Regions from separate parts of the Faecalitalea cylindroides genome, predicted to be linked through region 2. Evidence: a T-box and tRNA genes for the amino acid it is inferred to sense, from the RefSeq annotation. Region 2 holds a T-box; the other holds one or more tRNA genes.
What was found. The T-box of region 2 lies ahead of serS (serine--tRNA ligase). A T-box ahead of a tRNA ligase gene usually reads a tRNA of that ligase, here a tRNA-Ser.
Positions count from the first base shown of each region.

Region 1: it has a tRNA-Ser gene. The T-box ahead of serS (serine--tRNA ligase) is inferred to sense a tRNA for this amino acid. The anticodon was not compared.

Region 1 is NZ_JAQLXG010000011.1:28,765-35,722, reverse strand. Features, by position in the region: gene accC (acetyl-CoA carboxylase biotin carboxylase subunit) at 1-704, opposite strand, end outside; gene PND65_RS06890 (acetyl-CoA carboxylase biotin carboxyl carrier protein) at 701-1,126, opposite strand; gene PND65_RS06885 (acyl carrier protein) at 1,187-1,414, opposite strand; gene PND65_RS06880 (MarR family winged helix-turn-helix transcriptional regulator) at 1,557-1,937, opposite strand; tRNA gene PND65_RS06875 (tRNA-Ser) at 2,192-2,280, opposite strand; gene PND65_RS06870 (methionine gamma-lyase family protein) at 2,413-3,663, shown strand; gene PND65_RS06865 (SDR family NAD(P)-dependent oxidoreductase) at 3,685-4,431, opposite strand; gene efp (elongation factor P) at 4,453-5,010, opposite strand; gene pnuC (nicotinamide riboside transporter PnuC) at 5,085-6,314, opposite strand; gene PND65_RS06850 (GNAT family N-acetyltransferase) at 6,365-6,823, opposite strand; gene PND65_RS06845 (hypothetical protein) at 6,930-6,958, opposite strand, start outside.
Region 2 is NZ_JAQLXG010000002.1:30,539-37,496, forward strand. Features, by position in the region: gene gyrB (DNA topoisomerase (ATP-hydrolyzing) subunit B) at 1-1,443, shown strand, start outside; gene gyrA (DNA gyrase subunit A) at 1,458-3,923, shown strand; gene PND65_RS01495 (GNAT family N-acetyltransferase) at 3,962-4,384, opposite strand; T-box leader at 4,472-4,675, shown strand; gene serS (serine--tRNA ligase) at 4,715-5,995, shown strand; gene PND65_RS01505 (metallophosphoesterase) at 6,029-6,733, opposite strand; RNA gene ffs (signal recognition particle sRNA small type) at 6,811-6,908, shown strand; gene PND65_RS01515 (nucleoside deaminase) at 6,920-6,958, shown strand, end outside.

The sequences.
Region 1 (6,958 bases), on a different contig from region 2:
TTTTTTCTTTGGAATGAACAATCTCTTTCAAACAAATGAACCACGTGTCCATAATGATCCCCTAAGATCTGCACTTCGATATGTTTTGGATTTTCAACATACCGTTCCATATACACTTCATCATTTTCAAAACATACTTTGGCTTCCTGTCTGGCTTCGGTATAGGCATTTTCAAGATCTTCGGCCTTATAAACGATTCGCATACCTCGACCACCACCGCCTAGACGTGCTTTGATAATAACAGGATAGCCAATTGACTCCGCCATGTTTTTAGCATCTTCAACACTGTTTAAGGCATCCTCGCATCCTTCAACAACAGGAACTCCAGCTTCTTTCATCAGTTTTCGAGCTTGTGTCTTATCACCCATCATTTGTATCAATTTAGGATTTGGGCCTACAAAAGTCATATCGCATTCCTGCACCAGGCGGGCAAATTTAGCATTTTCACTTAGAAATCCATATCCTGGATGCACCGCATCGCAACCTGTTGAGCATGCCGTTTGTACGATCAAACCCATGTTTAAATAACTGTCTTTGGCAGGTGCTGGACCAATGCAGACTGCCTGATCGGCCAGCTGGACCGCAAGTGATTCTTTATCTGCCGTAGAATATACAACAACTGTTTCAATTCCCAACTCTTTACAGGCACGAATGATTCGAACAGCTATCTCTCCACGATTGGCAATCAATAAACGGCGAATCATTCAAGTTCTCCTAATACGACAAGTACTTGTCCGTATTCCACCATAGAACTATCTTCCACACAGATTTCTTTTACGATACCTTCTTGATCTGACTGAATTTCATTCATTGTTTTCATTGCTTCTACCATACATACGACATCTCCCTTATGCACAATGTCTCCTACACTGACATATGGTTTATCTTTAGGTGATTTAGCACGATAAAATGTTCCTACCAAAGGAGAAGTAATTTCAATCTTGTTTTCATCCTCTATTGGTTTTGGTTCTACTTGTGTATGCACGATCTGTGAAACAGGAATACTTTGTGCTGGACCTGTTGGTTTTTCCAAACGAATCTTTAGATTGCCTTCTTCAAGTTCCATATGTGAAAGATTACTTGCTTCAAAGATTTCGATAATTTCTTTGACTTGCTTAGTTTCCATACCCATCACTCCTCTTATTGAAAATGAGCCAAGATCTCTTAGCTCACTGTGTTCGACGATTTACTTCTTTTTTGCTTCGATGATATCGATTACGTCTTGAACTGTTTCCAGTTTCGCAAGCTCTTCATCTTCGATACGAATATCAAATTCGTTTTCTAATTCCAATGCCAACTCAACAGCTGCCAAAGAATCGATTCCTAGATCATCATTCAATTTAGCTTCTGGTTTAATTTCTTCTTCATCTACATTGATCGCATCGATCAATACTTTTTTGATATCTTCAAACATAATTTTTCCTCCTATTTACTTTGACATTCAAAACATTTAACGAGTGTATTATAATTACTTTGACACTCAAAGTAAATAGTTTGATAGTCAAAATTTATATTTTTTTACAAGAAATTAAAAAAATCTGCCCAAACGGACAGATTTATGCACCTTTTTTCTGATCTGAATACATATCACTAAAGTATTCTAATATATTTTCAAGTGTGGCATTCAAGACTTCATTTTCTTCTAAACCAAGATCTCCAATTGCCTTATTGATCATATTTTCATGAAATTCATCATGAATCTTTAATACCTCAAGCGCTTTAGGCGTATTTCTTAAGCGAACAATGCGACGATCATTTTCATCTCGATATCGTTCAACATATCCTTTCTTTTCTAAACGAGATATATTGGTCGTTAGAGTTCCTGATGTGACCATCAGTGTTCTAGCTAAATGACTCATCGTATTGGAGCTGGCCTTTTCAATACGTTCAAGAATATGAACCTCATTGATCGATAGCTCTACTCCTTTTTGTTTCAAGTTGTTTGCCTCAATATATAAAATATAGTTAAAGAGGTAAACCAAGAGTTCATTTAACGTATGTCGAGTCTTCTGTTTTTTTTCGTTTTTATTACTTATTTCACCCTGTGTCATTGTTTACAAAATACATTGTTTTCTACAATAAGTCAAGAAAAGCCCTCGAAAAAGTTATGACAATTATCTTAATTAGTAATCTTTCTCAAAATCTTCTCACAAAATAAAAAACTCCTTTATATAAAGGAGAAACTAACTTATGGCGAAGATGGTGGGATTCGAACCCACGCGCCCTTGCAGACCTATCGCATTTCGAGTGCGACCTCTTGGACCTCTTGAGTACATCTTCATTTTTTGTCCTCTTTGAAATTACGCCAGATCAATAAAAAAATCAAGAGTTCTTTTGTAATTCTTGATGTTTTCTTTCTATTATATTTAAATCATGTATAATAATTGAGGCGTAATTTTTTAGGAGGCAATTATGATCTTAGAACAAATTGATAAAGAACTATTAGCTATGGCAGAAGAATCTGATTCTGTATTAAAAGATATTTACCAAAATATTGATGATATATGTTTACATAATTCAAATCGAGTCTTATCCGCATTTATTGAAAATCAAGTATCATACTCTGATTTTGCGGATATTAACGGTTATGGAAACTATGATGAAGGACGCGACAAGATTGAAAAGATCTTCGCAAGTGTATTAGGGTGTGAAGATGCATTGGTTCGCCCTCAGATCATGAGTGGAACAAACGCAATCTATTTAACACTCTCAGCTCTTTTAAAACATGGAGATACTATGATTTCAATTTCTGGAGCACCTTATGACTCATTACAGGAAATGATTGGCATCATTGGTGAATCTACACAATCTTTAAAAGCTTATGGAGTTAAGTATGAACAAATTGATTTAGTAAATGATGATTTTGATGATGACAAGATCATTGAACGTTTGAAACAAGGAAATGTAAAATTGATCGAAATACAGCGTTCTAGAGGTTACTCTCATCGTTTATCTTTAACTATCGCAAAGCTTGAAAGAATCATCAAAAAAATTAAAGAAGTAGCTCCAGAAGTCATCATTATGGTTGATAACTGTTATGGTGAGCTAGTTGAAAAACTAGAACCTGGCCACATTGGTGCAGATGTTGTCGTTGGATCTTTGATGAAAAACTTAGGTGGAGGAATTGCCTCAACAGGTGGATATGTTGCAGGAAATGCCGACTTGATCCATATGGTTGCCGAAAGATTGACCGCACCTGGTATTGGAAAAGATCTAGGGGCAAACTTTAATTTAAACAACTCATTCTTTAAGGGAATCTTCATGGCACCAAGCGCTGTAAAAAGTGCTTTAAAAACGGCTGTTTTTACGGCATACATGTTAGAGAAGCTGGGATATAAAAATGTATCTCCTGCCTATAACGAAGAAAGAACCGATATCATTCAAACTTTAGAACTTGGCACAAAAGAAAACCTTGTAAATTTCACACAAGGCATTCAGGCAACAAGTCCAATTGATTCCTTTGTTCGTGTCTTACCAGCTCCAATGCCTGGTTATCCATTTGATGAAGTTATGGCAGCAGGAAGTTTTACACAGGGAAGTACGATCGAATTAAGTGCCGATGCTCCAGTGGTTGAACCTTATACATTATATATGCAGGGTGGACTAAGCTTAGAATATGGAAAGCTATCTATCCTACTAGCACTAACAAATATGAATAAATAGAGAAAAGCTGTTAGAAAATTTCTAACAGCTTCCTTTTTGTCCTCCATCAATTCGTATAACGGTATTATTAATAAAATCAGCTTCGTCACTAATTAAAAATTTAACCAGATACGCAACTTCTTTAGGATCACCATAGCGACTGACCATGATTTTTTCTACTTCTTCTTTTAAAAATTCTTCATCATAGCCATCTAATTCATTTTCGGTTCCAATAAATCCAGGAGCGATGCAGTTTACATTTACATACGGTGCAAACTCAAAAGCCAGATTATGTGTTAGTGATATCAAGGCAGCTTTAGATGCATCATAATCAATGCACATTGGATAATACGTATTGATTCCATTGGTAGAAGAGATATTGATAATTCTTCCGTATTCTTTCTCTAACATATGTCTATAAACTCTTTTAGCACAGTTAAAGGCTCCTACTACATTTACATCCAAGGTCCTTTTAAATTCTTCGGATGTTTTTAAATGGAATAAATTGGAAAGATCAATTGCGGCATTGTTGACCAGAATATCAACACCGCCTAATTTTTCTTCAATTTTTCTGACCATCTGATCCACTTGATTTACATCCGATACATCCGCACAAATTGTTAAACATCGAACCGAATATGTATTTATGATTTCTTCTTTTAGTTTTGCGGCCGCTTCATGAGAAGTCAAATAATTGATCACAATATCATAATGGTTTTTGGCCAGTTCCAAGGCAATAGCTTTTCCGATACCTTGAGCTCCTCCAGTAATAAGTACAACTTTATTCATAGGTAAAAAAGAAAGAGCTTATTAAGCTCTTCCTGCATACTTTCCATCTGTTGAGAATACAACGATTTTTTCTCCTGGTTCAATAAACTGAGGAACTCTTAATGATAAACCAGTTTCTGTTACTGCATCTTTTGTCTGGTTAGATGGTGCCCCTTTGATAGCAGCATCTGTTTCTGTAATCGTTAATTCTACTTTTTCCGGTACTGAAACAGACAATAATAATCCTTCAAAGAACATCAATTGAACTTCTGCACCTTCAACGATGAAGTATTTATTGAAGCCTACCTGATCTTCTGTCAATTCATATGTATCATATGTTTCCATATCCATGAAATAATAAGTTGAGTCAGCCTGATAAGAATACTGAGCTGCTTTTTTAGAGATATTTGCCTGTTCGAATTTAGTAGAGGCATTGAAGTTTCTTTCCTGTGTATTGCCTGTTTTTAAATTCTTCATCTTTGTTTTTAAGATTGCAGCTCCCTTACCTGGTTTTACATGCTGGAAATCCAATACCTGCCATGGATCTCCGTCAACAATTAAAGTTAATCCTGTTCTAAAATCACCTGCTGAAATTGCCATAATTATCGCTCCTATACTTTCTATTTATTACATATTTAATTGTATCAGTTTTATCAGATATCCTCAAGATTTTATCAGAATATCGATAAGCGCTCTTCTTCTTTGTGTGACTTGATATAATTGCTCCATTTAATGTAGCCGTATGTTGTATTTGTAAAATATCCTAACTTTAAGATCAATAAGACATACTGTCCAGAAATGATATTGATCACAGCTTCTAATGCAGCACAGATATACCATGCGATCCATTGTTCCCTGAATCTAAAGAAGATAAACAATCCATTTGCTATACCTACTGCTGAAGCACATGCATCTATATAAATAATTGCTGTTTCTATTGATTTATTATTATAAAAATCTGTTGCAATATCCAAGCCGCTGATCAAATATCCGATCACAAATGTCCATAAAATAATACCTATAATGACAAGGACTTCCTGCCATCCTTTTAAGCGTCTTACAACGGTTAATTCATCCTCATTTTCATCTTTGTGTCTTGACCAGTTGATATAACTAATAATATCTATAGGCAACCAGAAGAATAATGTTGTTGCCATGGTCGCAAAGCGATACATCAATACGACACACATGGCTATCTCGACAATTTCGACCAGTACCGAGACTAAGAAATTATACCTTGATTGTTTTGATATCAACAATTCACAAAGAATATTTAAGAATGTATCCAATAGATACAACAACATGATAATGATACCATTGACTCCATTAGCACTCTCTTCTGGGAATAATACTGAGAAAATAGTAGCCAATACCATAATAGACATAAACCATGACTTTTCATATGTCGTAAATTGTCTTGAGAATAACATCATTATCAATAAAGACAATACCAAGATCAAAGAGGCATTCGCAAAGTTAAAAATCGGCATTGTCTGGTTTGCCATGATTTCCTGATATTCCTCTTGAGCCTGAGCTTGACTTACATCTTGGTGATCAAAATATAGTTTCGTTCCATCACTTGTTTCGAATTCATAACCTGTGATCGTTTTTGCGTCTAGATTTTCATATTCTTCATATGTGTAAGTTACGACCAGTTCTTTATCTCCTGCACGATATGTAACATCGCACATCGCGTTTTCTTCACCGTCATAATCTTCCATTTCAAAGTCACGTGTCATTTCCATACTTTGAACAAAAGAAATAGTGCCCACATCTGAATTGATCTTGGTAAAACCAACTCCGTATGAAATGATTGACCCTAGTATCAATAAAACTAAGATAATAATTTCAATTATCCTTAGTTTTTTATTAGGTTCAATGTTTTTTTGAAAAAACTTAACCATAGAATAATTTCTCCCTTCATAATATTCTCTTTCCTTAAAATGCGTGGATATTATAATAAATTTCCTTCATTTTGTAAATTTGAACCCCGTCGATTCCAAACCATCCTATATTCTTTTTCACCAGTGTTTTTATCAACATCCTCATATTGAACACAAAATTCTTCAATTTGATAAAAGAGAATCGCATTAAGATTTTTCTGATATACATTTAATGATAGATGTTCTTTTTTAGCTTTTACGTGATTTAATAAAGCTTTTCCTATCCCTCTTTTTTGATATTGATCTAGAACAAAGATTCCTTCGATATGCTCTTTATCAAGACCTATAAAACCCATAATTTCTTTTTCTATTTCATACAAATAAACTTCTGCCTGTAAGAACATATCTTTGATTATTTCATGATGCTCTTTCCAATAATTGGATGCGATAAAATCATGTGCTTTGATATTTGTTTCTAACCATATCTTAGCCACTGTATCGACATCTTTTTCTTCTAATACTCGAATCAAAAAAATACCTCCAATTTCTTTTATCGGGCTTTATTATACGTTACGTTTATATTGAATCATAGATAAACTATGTCTTAAAAAAGCAAAAAAGGACCTTCGTCCTTTCTTACTTGAGTTTTCTTCTACATAAATTTG
Region 2 (6,958 bases):
TTAAAAATCATTGGTCAAACAAAAGAAACGGGAACTTTAGTTCGTTTTAAGGCAGATCCTGAAATATTTAAAGAAACGACCGTTTATGATTTTGAAACATTGAATTCAAGATTGCGTCAGTTGGCTTTCTTAAATAAAAATATTCGACTTACATTAACTGATGAAAGAGAAGAAGAACCTGTTCATGTGGATTATCACTATGCAGGTGGAATCATGGAGTATGTACGATATTTAAATAAATCTCGTTCTGTTTTATCAGATAAGGTTATTTATGTTGAAGGATTGCAGGATGGAATACTAGCTGAAGTTGCTTTGCAGTATAACGATGGATATCAGTCACAGATTTATTCTTTCTGTAATAATATTCATACTCATGAAGGTGGTTTTCATGAAGATGGATTTAGAATGGCGTTGACACGTGTCATCAATAATTACGCAAAGAATAATAACTTGATCAAAAAAGAGGAAACATTGTCACAAGATGATGTAAAAGAAGGACTTGTTGCAATTATCTCCATTAAGCATCCAGATCCTCAATATGAAGGACAAACTAAGACAAAACTTGGTAACTCTGAAGTAAGAAAAATTGTATCCAATATTGCCGGTGATCAGATTGCACGTTTCTTTTTGGAAAATCCAAACGATGCCAAGGCCATTGTAGATAAGGCAATTGTTGCATCCAAGGCAAGGATTGCAGCTAAAAAAGCACGTGAATTAACACGCAGAAAGTCAGCTTTAGATGGAATCAGTTCTTTGCCAGGAAAACTAACAGATTGTTCCAGTAAAGATGCCAGCGAATGCGAAATTTATATTGTCGAGGGTGATTCTGCCGGAGGTAGTGCAAAACAAGGACGTGATGCCAAAACACAGGCTATCTTACCTTTGCGAGGAAAAATATTGAATGTTGAAAAAGCTAGAACGCATCGTATTTTTGAAAATGCAGAGATTCGCAGCATGATCACAGCCTTTGGGTGTGGTATACAAGATGAAGTAGATTTAGATAAATTACGTTATCATAAGATCGTAATCATGACCGATGCCGATGTAGATGGTAGTCATATCTGTACTTTGATGTTGACATTCTTATATCGTTTTATGAAACCAGTTATTGAAAATGGATATGTATATATCGCACAGCCACCTTTATATAAGATCCAAAAAGGTAAGAAGATAGCGTATGCGTATAAAGAAGAAGAAATGCCGGCATTAAGAGAAGAATTTAAAGATGGTTATAAGATTCAGCGTTATAAAGGTCTTGGAGAAATGGATGCAGAACAGTTATGGGAAACTACGATGGATCCAAAAAACCGTGTATTAAAAAGAGTTACGATAGATGATGCGATGGAAGCAGATAATGTATTCAACATGTTGATGGGAGAAGATGTAGAACCTCGTCGCGAATTCATTACTAAAAATGCAACTTACGCAAAACTTGACTATTAATAGGAGGTCATGAAATGGAAGAAAATAAAAAATATGACCAGATAGAAGATGTTGAAATATCCAAAGAGATGCAGGAAGCATTTCTTGATTATTCAATGTCTGTAATCGTACAACGAGCTTTACCGGATGTACGAGATGGAATGAAACCCGTTCATAGACGAATTCTTCATGCGATGAATCAATTGAATATTACTTCCAGTGTCGCACATAAAAAAAGTGCACGTATCGTCGGTGAAGTAATTGGTAAATATCACCCTCATGGAGATACTGCAGTATATGATGCAATGGTTCGAATGGCACAGGATTTCTCATATCGTTATCCATTAGTTGATGGTCATGGAAACTTTGGTTCCATGGACGGAGATGGTGCAGCTGCCATGCGATATACCGAAGCTCGTATGTCTAAGATCTCTATGGAGATGATGAGAGATATTCAAAAAGAAACAGTTAACTTTGAACCAAATTATGACGGCGAAGAAACAGAACCAACCGTTCTTCCCAGCCGTATTCCAAATTTATTGATCAATGGATCTGTGGGAATTGCGGTAGGTATGGCAACTAATATTCCACCACATAATTTAACGGAAACGATCAATGCAATCTTTGCGGTGATGGACGATGAAAATATTACTGTTCCTGAGTTAATGGAAATTATTAAAGGACCTGATTTTCCTACTGGTGGAATCATCTTAGGCAGAAAAGGTATTCGCCAAGCTTATGAAACAGGACGTGGTTCTATTATTATTCGTTCTAAATACCGCGTGGAAGAAATGGAAAATGGTAAGAAACGTGTTATTTTCTACGAAATTCCATATCAGGTCAATAAAGCAACTTTAATTCAAAAGATGGCATCATTGATTCGTGACAAAGCCATTCAAGGTGTTACGTATTTAAATGATGAAAGTAACCGTGAAGGTATTCGAATTGTCATGGAGCTTAAAAAAGATGTACAGGAAGAAGTCATTTTAAATCAATTATTTAGATTGACACCTTTGCAGACATCTTTTGGTATTAATATGCTTGCCTTGGAAAACGGGCGCCCTCGACAGCTTCCATTAAAGAACATTATTTTAGATTATATAGATCATCAAGTGGATGTTGTCGTAAGAAAAACACAATTTGATTTGAAAAAGGCAAAAGATAGAGCTCATATCTTAGAAGGATTAAAGATCGCAATGGATCACATTGATGAAGTTATTCATTTAATTCGTTCTTCTAAAAAAGATGAGGCAGGGCTTGTTCAAGAACTATGTGATGCTTTTGGATTAACACAAATCCAGGCAAAGGCAATTCTTGCGATGCAGTTAAGAAGATTATCCGGATTAGAACGAGATAAGATTGAAAGCGAATATGCGGAATTGTTGAAGACAATTGCTGATTTAGAAGATATTCTCGCTAATCATGATCGAGTATTAAAGATCATTCGTGATGATCTAACTGAAATCAATAAAAAATATGGTGATGATCGAAGAACCGAAATTAGTGATGCAAGCTTTGATATGGAAGATGAAGATTTGATTCCAGTAGAAGATGTGATCATTATGTTGACTGAATCTGGTTATATCAAACGCCAGAGTGTTGATACATATAAAGCTCAAAATCGTGGTGGACGAGGTATCAAGTCTTTAACGCTAAATGAAGAAGATAGTATTGATACAATGATCTCTATGTCTACACATGATTATCTTTTGTTATTCACAAATACAGGTCGTGTTTATCGAATGAGAGGTTTCAATGTACCAAATGCTTCCCGTACTTCAAAAGGAATTCCTATCGTAAACTTATTAACATTGGAAAAAGGTGAACAAATCAAAACTTTACAACCTGTACCAAAAGATTATAAGTTTAATGATATCGAATTTAAGAACTTACTATTTGTTACTAAAAATGGTATTGTAAAACGTACTTCTGTTAGTGAATTTGAGAACATTAATCGTAATGGTAAGATTGCAATCAGTTTAAAAGAAGATGATGAATTGGCATTTGTGAAGTTAACGACAGGAAATGATGAAATTATCATTGCCGGATCTAACGGAAAGGCTGTACGATTCAATGAAGATCAAATTCGTGTCATGGGAAGAAGCGCTGCCGGTGTAACAGGATTCAACTGTGATGGAAGTGAAGTTGTAGGTGTAGCTTTATCGAATGAGGGAAAGACAATTCTATCTATTAGTGAAAATGGATATGGTAAACGAAGCTATTTAGAAGATTATCGATTGACTTCTCGCGGTAAGAAAGGTGTTCGTACGATCAATATTACAGAAAAGACCGGAAAACTAGTCAGCGTAAAAGCTGTTAACGGGGATGAAGATGTTATGATCGTATCAAGTTCAGGTATCATGATCCGTACCAGCTTACAAAATGTAGGTATATACGGAAGAAATACACAGGGTGTAAGATTGATCAATCTGACAGATGATGCAAAAGTTACCAAGGTAACTCTTGTTGATCATGAGGAAGAAGAAACAAGCGAGAAATAAAATATAGGCACTTATTCATATGAATAGGTGCCTTCTTTTTAATCTATCAAATTTAATGTGTATTTATAATGAGTTTGATCCATACCATGGTTTTCATAAAATTTATGAGCACGGTGACGTTTTTGATTGGTTGTTAAATCTAATACAACACATCCATTATCTTTGGCATATGTCTTTGCGTATTCAAATAATTTTGCGCCTATGTGTTGGCTTCGATGTTTTGAATCAACACAAAATTCAATAACTTCTGCCACTTTATCACAATGGTGCATCTGGTATTCAATTTTTAAATCGAGATATCCAATAATATTATCATTGTCTTCAAAGACAAAAATATCATGTGAATGAATAAGCTCGTTCATGATCATTTTCATCTTATCAAGATCAAAACATGTTTCTTCCAAATCACATACCAATTTATAAACTTTTTCAAAATCAGATGAATTCATTTTTCGAATCATAGTGTTTTCCTTTTTTCATATGAATATTCCTATAGAATATTTTACTATTTGTTTGCAGAAAGTTCAAAAGAATGGTATAAAGATATAGTAAAAGCTTTGAGAAGGAAAAGTAAAATTGAGTTTTTTCATAGAGACGATATGGCTGGTGAAAATATCGATGAAATTCAATTTGAAAAGCACCTTTGAGTGATTTTATGAATTTAGTAGTAAAATCCGGTACATACCGTTATCATGTCAAGAGATCTTATTTTTAAGATAAGAAGGGTGGCAACGCGAGACATCGTCCCTTTATTGGGTGGAATGTCTCTTTTTTATTTTAGGAGGATTGAAATGTTAGACATTAAATTTGTGCGTGAGAATCCTGAAGTTGTAAAAGAGAACATGAGAAAAAAATTTCAGGATGAGAAGATCCCTTTGGTTGGTGAAGTTTTAAAAGAAGATAAAGAACTTCGTCAAGCTCAGCAACATGCAGATGATCTTCGTTCTAAGAGAAAGAAAATTTCAAAAGAAATTGGAATTATGATGTCTCAAGGAAAAAAAGAAGAAGCTGAAGCTATCAAAGCTCAAATTTCTGAGATTGCTGAAGAATTGGATGCTTTGGAAGAAAGAGAAGAAAAACTTCGTGAATCTGTAAAGAATAAGATGATGCAGATTCCAAACATCATTGATGACAGCGTTCCTATTGGAAAAGATGATTCTGAAAATGTTGAATTGGAAAAATATGGCGAACCAGTTGTTCCAGATTTTGAAATTCCATATCATACAGAAATCATGGAAAGATTAAGCGGTATTGATCTAGATAGTGCAAGAAAAGTAGCTGGAAATGGATTCTATTATTTAATGGGAGATATTGCTAGATTGCATTCAGCTATTATCAGCTATGCACGAGATTTTATGATCAATAAAGGATTTACATATGTTATTCCACCTTACATGATTCGCAGTTCTGTAGTAAATGGTGTAATGTCATTTGCGGAAATGGAAGGTATGATGTATAAGATTGAAGGTGAAGATCTATACTTGATTGGAACGAGTGAACATTCTATGATTGGTAAATTTATTGATACGATCTTAGATGAAAAAGATCTTCCTTATACATATACTTCTTATTCTCCATGTTTCAGAAAAGAAAAAGGTGCACATGGTATAGAAGAACGTGGTGTTTATCGAATTCACCAGTTCGAAAAACAAGAAATGATCGTTGTTTGTAAACCAGAAGAAAGTATGGAATGGTTTAAAAAATTGTATATGAATACAGTTGAGTTCTTTAGAACTTTAGATATTCCTGTACGTACATTGGAATGTTGTTCTGGTGATTTGGCAGATCTTAAATGTAAATCTGTAGATGTAGAAGCTTGGTCTCCTCGTCAGAAAAAATATTTTGAAGTAGGAAGTTGTTCTAATTTGACAGATGCTCAGGCAAGACGTTTAAAGATTCGTGTAAAAGATGATAAAGGAAATAAATACTTTGCACATACTCTAAATAATACATGTGTTGCTCCACCAAGAATGTTGATTGCTTTCTTAGAAAATAATTTACAGGAAGATGGAAGTGTATTGATTCCTGAAGCATTACAACCATATATGGGAGGAACTAAAAAAATAGGATAAAAAAAGTGCTATTGGTTATATGCCAATAGCTTTTTATTTCACATAAAATGTTTTCATATCATCCAATCTCAATGCAGCAAACTGACAATCTTCATTATTGCAGGAACAGCCACAATCAATATCAATATAATTGGATTGCATGATATCAGATTTATTATGAAAGATTTCATACTTTCCATGATAATAAGTAGATATCGTATGGCCGGCAACAAGAATTTTATCTTGTAAGATTACTTCATTTGGATCTACACGCTGCCAAACAAAGAGAATAGGATCATCAATATCTTTTAAATAGAGAGTTCCTTCCTTTTCCAATTCAGAATAGCAGCCATGCGTTAAATAAAACTTTTTATCATTTACAACAAGATCTGTAATTGCAACCGGAAGATTTTTGATTGTGCTAAATAGTTCCTGTTGCCTTGATACTTCAAGTTCTAAAAAAGCATCGATCGTAGGCTGAGCTCCATTCAATACCCATTGAATATATTCCATGTTGATTTCTAATTTTCCTTTTCCCTCTTCTAGGGCCTGATACATCATATATTCATGATTTCCCATCAATAAGGTAAAATGAGGATCATTTAAAATATATTGTAATATTTTGATTCCGTCAGCTCCCCTATCAATCACATCACCAAGGAAATATACTTTATCATTATCTTTTAAATTTAAGAGATCCATCATCTTTTCGAATTTATCCCAAAGACCATGAATATCACTCATTACATATGTAGCCATATTATGTCCTTCTTTACTTATAGTGTATCATAAAAAATAAGTTTATACTTTTCAATTGAATCATATTTATGTTAATATATATAAGCTACTACAATGATATCTTATGAATCAGGTCAGGTCGGGAACGAAGCAGCCTTAAGTATGCTCTATCATGTGTAGTAGTTTTTTTATATAAAGGAAGATCATATGAATGATGACAAGATGATGAAAGAAGCAATCAAACAG